2 regions of the Microbacterium sp. zg-B185 genome follow, and region 2 is predicted to be linked to the other one. Evidence: predicted binding sites of a transcription regulator. Region 2 holds the regulator's gene; the other holds the start of a gene.
The links. The regulator HrcA, encoded in region 2, represses chaperone genes, less so after heat shock. The targets are predictions, from matches to a motif close to TTNGCACTCGNNNNNNNCGAGTGCNAA.
Positions count from the first base shown of each region.

Region 1: a site for HrcA is predicted at 2,294-2,320, ahead of QNO12_RS02480 (Hsp20/alpha crystallin family protein). Genes of this name have one in related genera too.

Region 1 is NZ_CP126739.1:528,774-536,050, reverse strand. It holds gene QNO12_RS02485 (L-serine ammonia-lyase, iron-sulfur-dependent, subunit alpha) at 66-1,661, opposite strand; gene QNO12_RS02480 (Hsp20/alpha crystallin family protein) at 1,749-2,204, opposite strand; gene QNO12_RS02475 (VOC family protein) at 2,404-2,766, opposite strand; gene QNO12_RS02470 (MFS transporter) at 2,876-4,315, opposite strand; gene ppsA (phosphoenolpyruvate synthase) at 4,425-6,812, opposite strand; gene QNO12_RS02460 (pyruvate, water dikinase regulatory protein) at 6,853-7,277, opposite strand, start outside.
Region 2 is NZ_CP126739.1:1,598,231-1,605,507, forward strand. It holds gene QNO12_RS07720 (alpha/beta fold hydrolase) at 1-524, opposite strand, end outside; gene lepA (translation elongation factor 4) at 630-2,483, shown strand; gene QNO12_RS07730 (DUF1990 domain-containing protein) at 2,536-3,183, shown strand; gene hemW (radical SAM family heme chaperone HemW) at 3,183-4,394, shown strand; gene hrcA (heat-inducible transcriptional repressor HrcA) at 4,481-5,521, shown strand; gene dnaJ (molecular chaperone DnaJ) at 5,576-6,691, shown strand; gene QNO12_RS07750 (16S rRNA (uracil(1498)-N(3))-methyltransferase) at 6,695-7,277, shown strand, end outside.

The sequences.
Region 1 (7,277 bases), 1.1 Mb from region 2:
GGAACGGCGTATCACCAGCGCGGAATACGACCGGGCGGATGCCGCAGCTCGCGTCTCCGCGCCCGTCAGCATTCGATGACGTTGACGGCGAGCCCGCCCTCGCTGGTCTCCTTGTACTTGTGCGACATATCGATGCCCGTCTGGCGCATCGTCTCGACGACGGTGTCGAGCGAGACGTAATGGCTTCCGTCGCCGCGCAGCGCGAGACGCGCCGCCGTCACCGCGGTCGACGCCGCGATCGCGTTCCGCTCGATGCAGGGAATCTGCACCAGCCCGCCGACCGGGTCGCAGGTGAGACCGAGATGATGCTCCATCGCGATCTCGGCGGCGTTCTCGATCTGGCGATTGGTGCCGCCCATGACGGCGGTCAGGCCCCCCGCCGCCATCGCGCACGCCGAGCCCACCTCGGCCTGGCAACCCCCTTCGGCGCCCGAGATCGACGCGTTCGCCTTGAACAGCGAACCCAGCGCGGTCGCGGTGAGAAGGAATCGACGGATGCCGCGCCGGCTGTTCGCTTCGGCGATCAGCGCCTCGTCCACGGCGTCCGGCACGATCGGACCGAGCTGCTGCCGGCCGGCGAAGCCCATCAGGGCGCTGCCGACCAGCTCGCCGTAGGGCGTGACCGCATTGCCGGCCCCGAGGCCGGAGTCGGCCAGGAAGCGCCACCAGTACATCGCGACGGCCGGCAGGATTCCGGCTGCGCCGTTGGTGGGGGCCGTGACGACGCGACCGCCGGCCGCGTTCTCCTCGTTCACCGCGAGGGCGAAAGCTCCGAGCCACTCCCCCGGCAGCTCCCGGCGTCCGTCCTGCTCGGCCGCCTCCAGCTGCACGCGGATGGCCGGTGCGCGGCGCTTGACCTTCAGGATGCCCGGGAGCACGCCATCGTGGCGAAGACCGGCTTCCACGCACTGCGACATCGCGTCCCAGATCGCGTCCAGTCCGGCGGCGATCTCGTCGTCGCCGCGCAGCGCCTCTTCGTTCATGCGCGCCGCCTCGGCGATGGTGATGCCATGCTCGTCGCACAGCTGGAGGAGGGCGTCGGCGCTGTCGAAGGCGAACGGGAAAGCCGACGAGGACAGCTGCGGTGGTTCGCCGTCGCGCCGAATGAAGCCCCCGCCGATCGAGTAATACGTCTCGCGGAGCAGGAGATCCTCATCGCCGGTCCGCCGCACTGCCGGTGCCGGCGCACTGCCGGTGGTGCGGATGCCGGATGCCGCCAGCTGCCCGGCCTCGTCGGCCGCGTGCGGCCGTGCGGTCGCCCACGCCTCCAGCGTCAGCGCGTTGGGGTGGCCGGGCAGTCGGGTCCGGGGGGCGAAGGCGATGTCGGCCTTGTGGAAGGGCACGGGGTGCGTGCCGTCCAGCGCCAGCGTCCGCCCGGTCGGCCACCCGGTCCACAGGCCCCGCACGGCATCCGGGTCGACGCTTTCCGGTGAGTGTCCGTGCAGTCCGGCCATCACCGCGTCCGGCGTACCGTGTCCGATTCCGGTTGCACCGAGCGACCCGTACAGCGTGCACGTCACCTGTGCCACGGAGTCGAGCACGCCGGCGCCGCGCAGTCGGACGACGAAGTCGCCGGCAGCGCGCAACGGACCGACCGTGTGGGAGCTCGAGGGTCCGATGCCGATGGAGAACAGCTCGAACGCGGAGACGTAGGCGCTCACACGGTCCAGGCTAACCTGATCCGCGCGCCGGGCGCCGAACGCCCCGGGCGGTCCGGTCCGGGGCGTTCGTCGGAGCCGGCTGAGGGCTTACTGCTCGACCGGCTGCGGTCCCTCGGAGCTCTCCTGCGCCTGCAGGACCGGACCTGAGTCCTCGCTGGAGACCTCGATCTTGCGCGGCTTGGCCTTCTCGCTGACCGGGATCGTCACGGTCAGCACGCCGTTGTTGTAGGTGGCGGAGATGTGCTCGGTGTCCACTCCCTGCCCGAGGTTCAGCTGGCGCACGAAGCTCGCCCCGTCGCGCTCACGCGTGATCCATTTGACCCCCTCGCCGGCGGAGAGGGTCCGCTCGGCCCGGATCGTCAGCAGCTGACCGTCCACGTCGATGTCGACCGAGCCCGGGTCGATGCCGGGCAGGTCGGCAGTGAGCACGTAGTGGTCCCCATCGCGGTACAGGTCCATCGGCATGCGACGGGGACCCCGGCGGGCGTCGAAGAGCGTCGACGCGAAGCGGTCGAGTTCACGGAACGGGTCGTATGCGGCCATGATTCGTCTCCTTTGTCGTTCGGCCCGGATGACTGTCCGGCGCGAGGGTTGCGAGGGAGTTGAGTCGTGTCGGCTCAACTGCGTTCAGATTAGCACTCCTCCTCGACGAGCGCCAAGACTCGGAGCGGATGGAGTGGACGCATGCCCAGCGGTCCCGGGCGGCAGGCGGAGGACGTCGACGCCGGGAATCGTGCGGGCTTCAGGGCACCTGGAAGGCGACGAGACCCACGGTGTTGCCTTCGGAATCCGTGATGAACGCCTGCCATTCGTCGTGGCCGGCCGGCCCGAGCGAATCGTCCTGGTGCGAGAAGATCACCCGGGGCGGCGCGACCACGTCCGCGAGGCTGTCGAGCTTGTCGAGCGTCTCGTGCACGTTGTCGACCCGCAGATACAGGAGGGATGCCGGGGCATTCCGGTCCAGCAGCAGCCGGACGCCGTCCAGATCGAAGAAGACCAGCCCCGGATCGAAGCGGGCGAGCGGCGGCGCGTCCAGCAGCACGGTGTAGAAGTCCGCGGCCCGGTCGAGATCTTCGGCGTGGACGGCCACCTGAACAAGTCGCATCGCGACCTCCCGGATCGAATTCACGCCAGTCTGCCAGCCGATCCGGATGGGCGCGACGGGCGCCTCCGCGGCGGACACACCGGGCGCCGAGACGGGCGCCCGGTCTGTTTCAACCCGCGTGCGCGAGCTGCGGCGCCTCCTCGGGCGAGGAGGGTATCTCGGCCTTGGCGGCACGGATCATCGTCACCGCGATGACCGCGGCCACCAGCATCCCGATGGCCGCGGCGATGAACGTCGCCGAGTACGCGTCGGCAAGGGCAGCCGGCTGGGTGACGGGTTGACTGCCGAGGGCAGCGACGTAGACGGCTGTGAAGATGGACAGGCCGATCGAGCCGCCGATCTGCATCGCCGAGTTCGTCACCGCCGAGGCCGCGCCGGCGTCATCCGGGGCCACGCCGCTCAACGCCACGTTCTGCAGCGGCACGAACACCAGTGCCATTCCCGCGCCCATCACGATGAGCGCGGGGAGCACCTGGACGACGTACGCGCCGCTTGCAGTGATGAAGCTGAGATACCACAGGCTCGCGGCCACGATGAGGGGGCCGGTCGTCAGCAGAGGACGAGCGCCGATGCGCGGCAGCAATCGCACCACCAGCGGCGCCACCACCATGGTGGCAAGCGGCAGGGGCAGGCTCGCCAGACCGGCTTGCAGCGCAGACATCTGCAGCACGATCTGCAGGTGGAAGGTCAGGTACAGGGTGGACCCGATCATCACACTGCCGGCGATCGCCTGGATCAGGAACGCACCACCGCGCACGCGGTCTGTGACGATCCGAAGGGGAAGCAGCGGCTGGGCGGTGCGGGTCTCGATCCACACGAACAGCACGAGCAGCGCGACCCCGGCGGCCAAGAAGGTGATCGTGAGCGGGCTGCCCCACCCGGTCTCGGCCAGGCTGAAGCCGTAGACGAGCGATCCGAGCCCGAGGGTCACGGTGACCGCGCCGAGGACGTCGTAACGGTTCTCGCCTTCGGCCCTGCTCTCGGTGAGAACGGCGAAGGCACCTACGAGGCCGACCACGACGAAGACGACGTTCACCAGCAGGCACCATCTCCAGTCCAGGAACTCCGTCAGCACGCCACCGAGGACGAGGCCGACCGAGGCGCCGGCACCGGCGACCGTTCCGAAAACCGCGAAGGCGACGTTGCGGTCCCTGCCGGTGGGGAAGGTCACGGTCAGCAGGGCCAGCGCGGCCGGGGCGAGCAGAGCGGCGAACGCGCCCTGCAGGCCCCGCGCGATGATCAGGTCGGGGCCGGTCAGCGCGATGCCTCCGTAGACGGAGGCGAGGGCGAAGCCGACCATTCCCACGATGAACGTGCGCTTGCGTCCCCAGTAGTCGGCGACTCGCCCGCCGAGCAGCAGCAGCGCGCCGAATGCGAGCGCATAGGCGGTCACGACCCACTGACGCTGGCTGTCCGTGAGGCCGAGGCTCGCCTGCGCCTGGGGCAGGGCGATGTTCACGATCGTGCCGTCCAGGACGACGACGAGCTGGGTCAGAGAGACCACGGCGAGAACCCACCATTTGCGGCGGGAGGGCATGGGCGTAGACATGGAGAAACCTCCGAATCGTTTGACGGATGCCGGAGGTTTCTAGCCCCGGATCGAGTCTCACGAGGAGGCTCGACCGCCTCGGCCCAGGGGGGCCGAGCAGACCGCCATTCTATCGCACGAGCGCCGCCTGCTGCTTCGCGAGGCGCAGCCAGGTCTCCACGACGGTGTCGGGATTCAGCGACATGGATTCGATGCCCTGGCCCACGAGCCACTCGGCCAGATCGGGGTGGTCGGAGGGCCCCTGCCCGCAGATGCCGACGTACTTGCCGGCGCGACGGCACGCGTCGATCGCCATCGCCAGCATCTTCAGGACGGCCGGGTCGCGTTCGTCGAAGGTGGCGGCGACCAGGCCGGAGTCGCGGTCCAGGCCCAGCGTGAGCTGGGTCATGTCGTTGGAGCCGATCGAGAACCCGTCGAAGTACTCCAGGAACTCATCGGCCAGCAGCGCGTTGGAGGGCAGCTCGCACATCATGATCACGCGAAGCCCGTTCTCGCCCCGGCGCAGCCCGTTCTCGGCGAGCAGCTCGATGACCGCGTGCGCCTCTCCGACGGTGCGGACGAACGGGACCATGATCTCGACGTTGGTCAGACCCATCTCGTCGCGGACGAACTTCAGCGCCTCGCACTCCATGTCGAAGCACTCGCGGAAGTCCGAGGAGATGTACCGGGACGCGCCGCGGTAGCCCAGCATCGGGTTCTCCTCGTGCGGCTCGTACAGCTCACCGCCGATCAGGTTCGCGTACTCGTTGGACTTGAAATCCGACAGGCGCACGATCACGGGCTCCGGCGCGAAGGCCGCGGCGATCATCGATACTCCCTCCGCGACGCGCTGCACGAAGTAGTCGCGCGGCGTCGGGTACGCCGCGATCCGGTCGGCGATCTCGGCGCGCAGCGCCGGCTCGAGACTGTCGTGATCCAGCAGCGCGCGCGGATGGATGCCGATCTGACGGTTGATCAGGAACTCCAGCCGGGCCAGGCCGACGCCCTTGTTCGGCAGCTTGGAGAACGCGAACGCCTGGTCGGGGGTGCCCACGTTCAGCATGATCTTGGTGGGGCTCTCCGGCATCTCGTCCAGACGGGTCACCACCTCTTCGAATCCCAGGATGCCTTCGTACACGAAGCCGTTGTCGCCGTCCGCGCACGAGACGGTCACATCCCGTCCGTCCTGCAGCACCAGCGTCGCATCGCCCGTTCCCACGACGGCGGGAATGCCGAGCTCGCGCGCGATGATCGCCGCGTGGCAGGTCCGGCCACCGCGGTTGGTCACGATCGCGGACGCCAGCTTCATGATCGGCTCCCAGTCCGGATCGGTCATGTCCGCCACCAGGACGTCACCGGCGACGAACTGGTCCATCTGCGCCAACGAGGTCATCACGCGCACCGCTCCGGCGCCGATCTTCTGACCGATGGCCCGCCCGATGGTGATCACGGTGCCCGGCTCGCCGAGCACGAACCGGCGGGTCACGTTGCCATCGGTGCGCGAGACGACCGTCTCCGGTCGCGCCTGCAGGATGTAGAGCTTGCCGTCGATCCCGTCCTTGCCCCATTCGATGTCCATCGGGCGTCCGTAGTGCTCCTCGATCGTCAGCGCCTGCCGGCCGAGCTCTTCGACCTCGGCATCCGTGATGCTGAACTGCGCCCGCTCCGTCCGCGGAACATCCGTGAAGACGGTGCTCGCTCCGATGTGGGTGCCGTCGGCGTAGACCATCTTCAGAGCCTTCTCGCCCACCGAGCGCTTCAGGATGGCGGGGCGTCCTTCGCGGAGGGCGGGCTTGTACGCGTAGAACTCGTCGGGGTTCACCGCCCCCTGCACGACCGCCTCGCCCAGACCGTAGGAACTGGTGATGAACACGGCCCGGTCGAAGCCCGATTCGGTGTCCACCGTGAACAGCACACCCGAGGCTCCGACATCCGATCGCACCATGCGCTGGATCCCCGCAGAGAGGGCGACATCGTGGTGCTCGAATCCGTGGTGCACGCGGTAGGCGATCGCCCGATCGTTATAGAGCGAGGCGAACACGCTGCGCACCGCCGCCAGGATGTTCTCGATGCCGCTGATGTTCAGGAACGTCTCCTGCTGACCGGCGAACGATGCGTCCGGCAGATCCTCCGCCGTCGCGCTCGAGCGGACCGCCCAGGACACGGTGTCCGGCTGCGGGTCGGCCGCGACCAGCGCCGCGTAGGCGGTGCGGATGTCGGCCTCGAAGGCCGCCGGAAGCGGCTGCTGCTCGATCCACTCCCGGACGTTGGCCCCGACGCGGGCGAGTTCTGCGACGTCGGCGACGTCGAGCTCCTCCACAGTGGATTTGATGCGGTCGTAGAGTCCGTCCGCGGCGAGGAAGTCGCGGTAGGCGTCCGCGGTGGTCGCAAAACCGCCCGGCACGCTGACCCCGAGATGGGACAGGTTCGACACCATCTCGCCCAGCGACGCGTTCTTGCCGCCGACCTGGTGGACGTCGGCCATGCCCATCTGCGTGAACCAGAGGATGTTCGTCATGAGGTCTCCTGAATTGTCGTGCGTGAGGCGGGGCGGATGGTCAACTGCGCAGGCGCATGGATTGCATGATGACGGCGGACATCTCCTCGACCGATTTCGTCGAGGAGTTGAGGAAGGGCACCCGGTTGCGCCGGTACAGGTCTTCGGCGCGGCGCAGCTCCAGCGTGCATTGGGCGAGGCTGGAGTATGTCGAGCTGGGTCGCCGCTCGTGCCGGACCTGACTCAGCCGCAGCGGCGTCGTGGTCAGTCCGAAGCATTTGTCGACATACCGGGACACGGCGGCGGGCAGTCCGTCGGAGGGGAAGTCGTCGTCGGTGAGCGGATAGTTCGCCACCAGGAGTCCGTACTGCAGTGCCAGATACATCGTCGTCGGTGTCTTGCCGCACCGGGACGGCGCGATGATGATGACATCCGCCATATCCAGCGCCCGCATGCTCTGCCCGTCGTCGTGCTCGATGGCGTACT
Region 2 (7,277 bases):
TCCAGCGCTGCGAGCAGATCCAGCACCGACAGACTGCGCAGCGCGGTGTCCTGCATGTCGAACGCGTAGCCGCCGGCGCCGAAGTCGGCCCGGGTCTCCGGCGGAAGGGTCCGCTCCAGCATCCGGTTCGTCAGCCACATCCCGCGGTCGGGGAGGGAGTCGAAGCCGCGCGCGAGCAGGCGGTAGGTGCGCAGACCGACTCCGCGCGGGATGGACGTGCAGGAGGCGGCGACGAACCCGGCGACCGGCGGCGGGTCGTTCCGACCCACGTATTCGATGCACAGGAGGCCGCCCATGGAATGCCCCACGAGCAGCACCGGCCCGCGTGCGGCAGCCTCCCTCACCGCCGCATCGATCGTGGCGAAAGCGGATTCGATCGTGAAATCCTCGGCCATGCGGGTGCCATGGCCGGGCAGATCGATCGCGACCGCTGGATTGCCGCGTTCCTGGAGAGCGGCCACCTGCGCGCGCCACATGGTCGCGGACGTCCGGATGCCGTGCACGAGCACGACCTGGACGACCATCCGCCCAGGATATTGCCGACGAACATGCGCTCGGCGCACTCCTGCCGGAGGGTTAAGGGGCGGGGGAGCGATGGGGGCGCGTTCGGCCCGTAGAATGGCCCCCATATGTCACCGCGCGCCCTAAACACGCTCGAGCCGTCCGCGACCCCTCCTGAGCTGATCCGAAACTTCTGCATCATCGCTCACATCGATCACGGCAAATCGACCCTTGCCGACCGCATGCTGCAGATGACGGGTGTCGTCTCCGACCGTGACATGCGTGCGCAGTACCTCGACCGCATGGACATCGAGCGTGAGCGCGGCATCACGATCAAGAGCCAGGCGGTGCGGATGCCGTGGCAGCTGGACGGGGTCACGCACGCTCTGAACATGATCGACACCCCCGGCCACGTGGACTTCACCTACGAGGTGAGTCGTTCGCTGGCGGCGTGCGAGGGCGCGATCCTGCTGGTGGACGCGGCTCAGGGCATCGAGGCGCAGACGCTGGCGAACCTCTACCTCGCCCTGGAGAACGATCTGCAGATCATCCCGGTGCTGAACAAGATCGACCTGCCCGCCGCGGATCCCGAGAAGTACGCCAGAGAGCTCGCCAGCCTGATCGGCGGCAAGCCCGAGGACGTGCTGCGCGTCAGCGGCAAGACCGGCGTGGGCGTGGAAGAGCTGCTCGACCAGGTCATCCGGCAGATCCCCGCCCCGCAGGGGGATCCGACTGCGCCCACTCGCGCCATGATCTTCGACTCGGTCTACGACTCCTACCGTGGCGTGATCACCTACGTGCGCATGATCGACGGGTCGCTCAGTCCCCGCGAGCGCATCCAGATGATGTCCACGCGCGCGGTCCACGAGCTGCTCGAGATCGGCGTCTCCTCGCCCGAGCCCACCCCCACACGCGGTCTCGGCGTGGGGGAGGTCGGATACCTGATCACCGGCGTGAAGGACGTCCGTCAGTCCAAGGTGGGTGACACCGTGACCAGCGCGGCCAAGCCGTCGAAGGACGCGCTGCCCGGCTACACCGATCCCAAGCCGATGGTCTTCTCCGGCCTGTACCCGATCGACGGCAGCGACTACCCCGTGCTGCGTGAGGCGCTGGACAAGCTGAAGCTCTCGGACGCCTCCCTCAACTACGAGCCGGAGACCTCGGTGGCGCTGGGGTTCGGATTCCGCTGCGGGTTCCTCGGGCTGCTGCATCTGGAGATCGTCACCGAGCGCCTGGAGCGCGAGTTCGGACTGGATCTGATCTCGACAGCGCCGTCGGTGACCTACGAGGTGACCACCGACGACGGCAAGACATACACCGTCACCAACCCCAGCGAGTTCCCCTCGGGCACCAAGATCGCCAGCGTCACCGAGCCGATGGTCAAGGCCGCGATCCTCGCGCCGAAGGACTACGTCGGCACGATCATGGAGCTGTGCCAGTCACGGCGGGGCACCCTCCTGGGCATGGAGTACCTCGGTGAGGATCGCGTCGAGATCCGTTACACCATCCCGCTCGGCGAGATCGTCTTCGACTTCTTCGACCACCTCAAATCCAAGACGGCCGGTTACGCCTCGCTGGACTACGAACCGAGCGGGCACCAGGAGGCCGACCTCGTCAAGGTCGACATCCTGCTCCAGGGCGAGCCCGTCGATGCGTTCAGTGCCATCGTGCACCGGGACAAGGCCTACGCGTACGGCGTGCTGATGACGGAGCGGCTGAAGAAGCTGATCCCGCGTCAGCAGTTCGAGGTTCCCATCCAAGCCGCGATCGGCGCCCGCATCATCGCCCGCGAGTCGATCCGCGCGATGCGCAAGGACGTCCTGGCCAAATGCTACGGCGGCGACATCACCCGCAAGCGCAAGCTCCTCGAGAAGCAGAAGGAGGGCAAGAAGCGCATGAAGATGGTCGGACGCGTCGAGGTCCCCCAGGAGGCGTTCATCGCCGCGCTGTCGGGGGACACCGAGACCAAAGACAAGAAGTAGTTGCTGAACGCGTCCGATGACGCCTTCAGGAACCCGAACTAGGCTGGAATCCATGCGCCGCGGGACCTTCAGAGATGAGACGGTCGACTATGCCGCCGTGGGAGCGACGCAGGCCGCAGACCTGATGCACTATCCGCCCGAGCGGAGCCTGCCCGCAGAGGAATCCTGGCGGATCGGCAGCGGCCAGGCGCGGTTCGAGAGCGCGAGCGACGCGCTCCTGTCCTGGGGTGCGCAGCGGGGCGCGGGACTCGAGCTGAGCGACGTGCGACCCGCCGCGGGGCCGATGTACTCCGGGGTCAGTTTCGATTCGGAAGGCAATCCGCTCGCCCCCAGCAAGCTCGAAGCGGATCAGCGCTTCGACTCGGACGGTACGCCGTACGTCGGGCCGGGCACCACCGTCCGTGTCGACGGTCGTGTCCGCGGCATGAGCGTCGGCGGGGAGCTGCGCGTCATCTTCGCGATCGAGGAGCCTCGGCGGGTCGGTTTCGCATTGGGGACCGTCGGCGGATCGGTCGTGAGCGGCGAGGAATCGTTCATGGTGCAGTGGTACGACAACGATGAGGTGTGGTTCACCGTGCGCGCGTTCGACGCGCCCTCCGCGCTGCTCTACCGCGTCTTCCCCCGTCTGGTCCGCCGCCGCCGCCGCGAGCTGTTCACGCGCTACCTCCGCGCGATCTCGCCCCTGTACACCACGCCCTGATGGGATCGGCGCTCCCGCTCGGTGAGCCCGTGCCGCGGGACGGGTCCGTTCCGGCGACCATCGATCCCGCTGCGCAGTTCGGCGTCTATCTGCACGTGCCGTTCTGCCGCGTGCGGTGCGGATACTGCGACTTCAACACCTACACCGCGGATGAGCTGCGCGGGGCGCGCCAGGACCAGTACGCCGACACTCTGCTGCAGGAGGTGCAGCTGGCCGGTCGGGTGCTGTCCCAGATCGGTCCGCCCCGCCCCGCCGCCACCGTGTTCTTCGGCGGGGGCACGCCGACGCTGCTCCCACCGGGTGACCTGGTGCGCATGCTCGAGGGTGTCCGCTCGACGTTCGGCATCGCGCCGGATGCCGAGATCACCGTCGAGGCCAACCCGGACACGGTGACCGGCGCGACCGCGTCGATGCTCGCCGCGGTCGGGGTGACCCGGCTGTCGATCGGGATGCAGTCCGCGGTCCCGCACGTTCTCGCGGCGCTGGATCGCACCCACGTACCCGGGAACGTCCGCACCGCGGTCGAGGCCGCGCGGAATGCGGGACTGGACGTGAGCCTGGACCTGATCTACGGAGCGCCGGGCGAGTCGCTGGCGGACTGGCGGGCTTCGCTCGAGGCGGCCGCGGCGCTGCAGCCGGATCACATCTCGGCCTACGCGCTCATCGTGGAGGAGGGGACCAAGCTCGCGCGCCAGATCCGCCGCGGCGAGGTCGTCACACCCGATGACGACCTCCAGGCGGACATGTACGAGCTTGCAGACGACCTGCTCGAAAGCGCCGGCTACCAGTGGTACGAAGTGTCCAACTGGACCCGCGATGCGGCGCACCGCTCCCGGCACAACATGGCCTACTGGCAGGGTGCGGACTGGTGGGGTTTCGGTCCCGGTGCCCACAGCCACCTGGCCGGCGTGCGCTTCTGGAATGTGAAGCATCCCGCCGCGTACGCCCAGCGCCTGGCGGCGGGCGAGTCGCCCGCCGCGGCGCGCGAGCGACCGGATGCCGCAGCACGGGCGCTGGAGAGCGTGCTGCTGCGCACGCGCGTGCGGGAGGGACTGCCCATCTCCGAACTGCTCGGCGAGGGCCGCCACGCGGTCGCCGCCCTCATCGCCGACGGTCTGATCGACGGTTCCGCGGCCGTGCACGGTCGCATCGTGCTGACCCGTCGGGGCCGGCTGCTGGCGGACGCCGTGGTGCGCGCCCTCACCGACTGAGGAGCATCCCGCTCGCCGCGTCTGCGATCCGGTAGAATTGGCACTCAGATCGTAGGAGTGCCAATTCGAGCGCGTGGGGAGGCGAGATGGTCACCGACAGAGGACTGCAGGTGCTGCGGGCGATCGTTCAGGACTTCGTCGACACGCGCGAGCCGGTCGGCAGCAAGGCCATCGTGGAACGCCACGCGTTCGGCGTGTCCGCAGCGACGATCCGCAACGACATGGCCCTGCTGGAGGACGAGGAGCTGATCGCAGCCCCGCACACCTCCTCTGGTCGCGTCCCCACCGACAAGGGCTATCGCGTCTTCGTCGATCATCTCGCCGAAGTGCGGCCCCTGTCGCCGGCCCAGCGCAGCGCGATCTCGGCGTTCCTCGATGGCCCCGGCGACCTCGACGACGTGCTGGCGCGGACGGTGCGTGCGCTGACTCAGCTGACCGGTCAGGTCGCCATCGTGCAGTACCCGTCCTTCGCGCGCGCCACGATCTCGCACGTCGAGCTGGTGCAGCTCGGCGGCGGGCGCATCCTGGTGATCGTGGTGACCGACACCGGCCGGGTCTCGCAGCGGCTCGCGTTGGTCCGAGACGAGTTCGACGACGAGGATCTGGCTCGGGTGCGCGCCGAGGTCGCCTCCCTCGTGGTCGGCCTGCCTGTGCGTGAGGGCGTCCAGCGCGTGCAGGAGCGCCTGGCACAGGATGACCCGTCGCCGACGCCACCGGACGTGGCGACCGCGGCGATCGTGCGGGTCCTCGCCGAAGAGCTCGAGGAATTCCGCCACGACCGGCTCGTCATGGCCGGCGCAGCCAATCTCGCGCGCAGCGAGGCGGACTTCCGAGGGAGCATCTATCCGCTGCTCGAGGCGATCGAGGAGCAGGTGACCCTCATGAAGCTGATGAGCGAGATGGTGGCGGACGATCACGGTCTGGCGGCCAGCATCGGTCGGGAGAACGAGCCGTTCGGGCTGGCCGAGGCATCGGTCGTGGCGAGCGAATACGACGCCACCGGCGCTCGGGCCAGGGTCGGCCTGCTCGGCCCCACGCGGATGGACTATCCGACGAATTTCGCGGCGGTACGAGCCGTCGCGCGCTATCTCACCCGGATGCTCGACGAAGACGAGAGTGCCCGCTGACGCGGCATCCGGAACCAGATGATCCCGCGCGACGCGCGGACAGGAAGGCGATTTGTGGTCGACCACTACGAGGTCCTCGGAGTTGCGCGCGACGCGACCCCGGACGAGATCAAGAAGGCGTACCGGCGTCTTGCGCGGGAGCTTCATCCCGACGTCAATCCCGGAGATGACGCTTCCGAGCGATTCAAGCTCGTGACCCACGCGTACGACGTGCTGAGCGACCCCGATCAGCGGGCGCGCTACGACGTCGGCGGGAACGATTCGCCCTTCGGCGGCGGCGCGCAGGGCTTCGGCGGCTTCGGCGACATCTTCGAGACCTTCTTCGGGTCCGGGGGAGGCCAGCGCGCCGGACGGCCGCGGTCCCGTCGTGAGCGCGGGCAGGACGCGCTGGTCCGGGTGACCCTGGACCTGAAGGACGTCGTGTTCGGCGTGCATCGGGACATCGACGTGGACACCGCGGTGCTGTGCGACACGTGCCACGGATCGTGCACCCAGCCCGGAACGTCCCCCGTCACGTGCGACATCTGCCACGGGTCCGGCCACGTGCAGCGCACCGTGCGCAGCCTGCTCGGAAACGTCGTGACCAGCCAGCCGTGCGGCGTCTGCCAGGGTTACGGCACGACGATCCCCTACCCGTGCGCCACCTGCCAGGGCCAGGGCCGCGTCCGCGCCCGACGCACCGTCTCGCTCGACATCCCCGCCGGCGTGGAGACGGGTCTGCGGCTGCAGCTTCCCGGGTCCGGCGAGGTCGGCCCCGCCGGCGGTCCCAACGGCGATCTCTACATCGAGGTCACCGTCTCGCCGGATGAGGAGTTCAGCCGTGACGGGGACGACCTGCTCGCGACGCTGGAGGTGTCGATGCCCGATGCGATCCTGGGCACCACCACGACCATCGAGTCCCTCGACGGACCTGTCGACCTGGAGATCCGGCCGGGGGTTCAGGGCGGCGACGTGCTGACCATCAAGGGTCGCGGCATCACCCCGCTGCGGGGCACGCAGCGCGGCGACCTGCGCGTGGGCGTTCACGTGGTCACGCCCACCCGGCTGGATGCCAAGGAGCGCGCCCTGGTCGAAGAGTTCGCCAAGCGGACCAAGTCGCCGCCGCCGCGACTGGCCGAATTCCACCAGGGACTGTTCGCGAAGCTGCGCGACCGCTTCCGGAACGGATGACCGGTGGCGCTGCACTTCCTGCTGCCGGAGGCCGTCCAGCGCAGCGCGGTGGAGGCGCAGCCCGGTGACACGGTTCTGCTGACCGGCGCCGAGGCGCATCACGCGGCGGCGGTCCGCCGAGTCCGGGTCGGTGAGGGCGTCACCGTCGGCGATGGCCGAGGTACGTGGCTGTCGGGGGAGTGCGAATCTGTGTCGCCTCGAGAGGTGGTGGTGCGGATCACGGCGCGCGCCGACATCCCCGCTCCCGTCCCGCGCATCGTGCTCGCGCAGGCGCTGGCCAAGGGGGATCGCGATGAGCTTGCGGTCCAGGCGGCGACCGAACTCGGAGTCGACGAGATCCTCCCGTGGCAGGCCGCCCGGAGCGTTTCCCGGTGGGACGCGGCGAAGGCGGACAAGGGCCGCACTCGCTGGGCGGCGATCGTGCGCGAAGCCGCCAAGCAGGCGCACCGGGCGTGGGTTCCGGACGTCGCACCGCTGGCGACGGCCGCCGAGCTGGCAGCGCGCGCCGCGGCATCCCACGTCATCGTCCTCGAGCCCTCCGCCGACCTGCGCCTGAGCGCTCTGAGCCTGAGCCCCGGAACGCGCG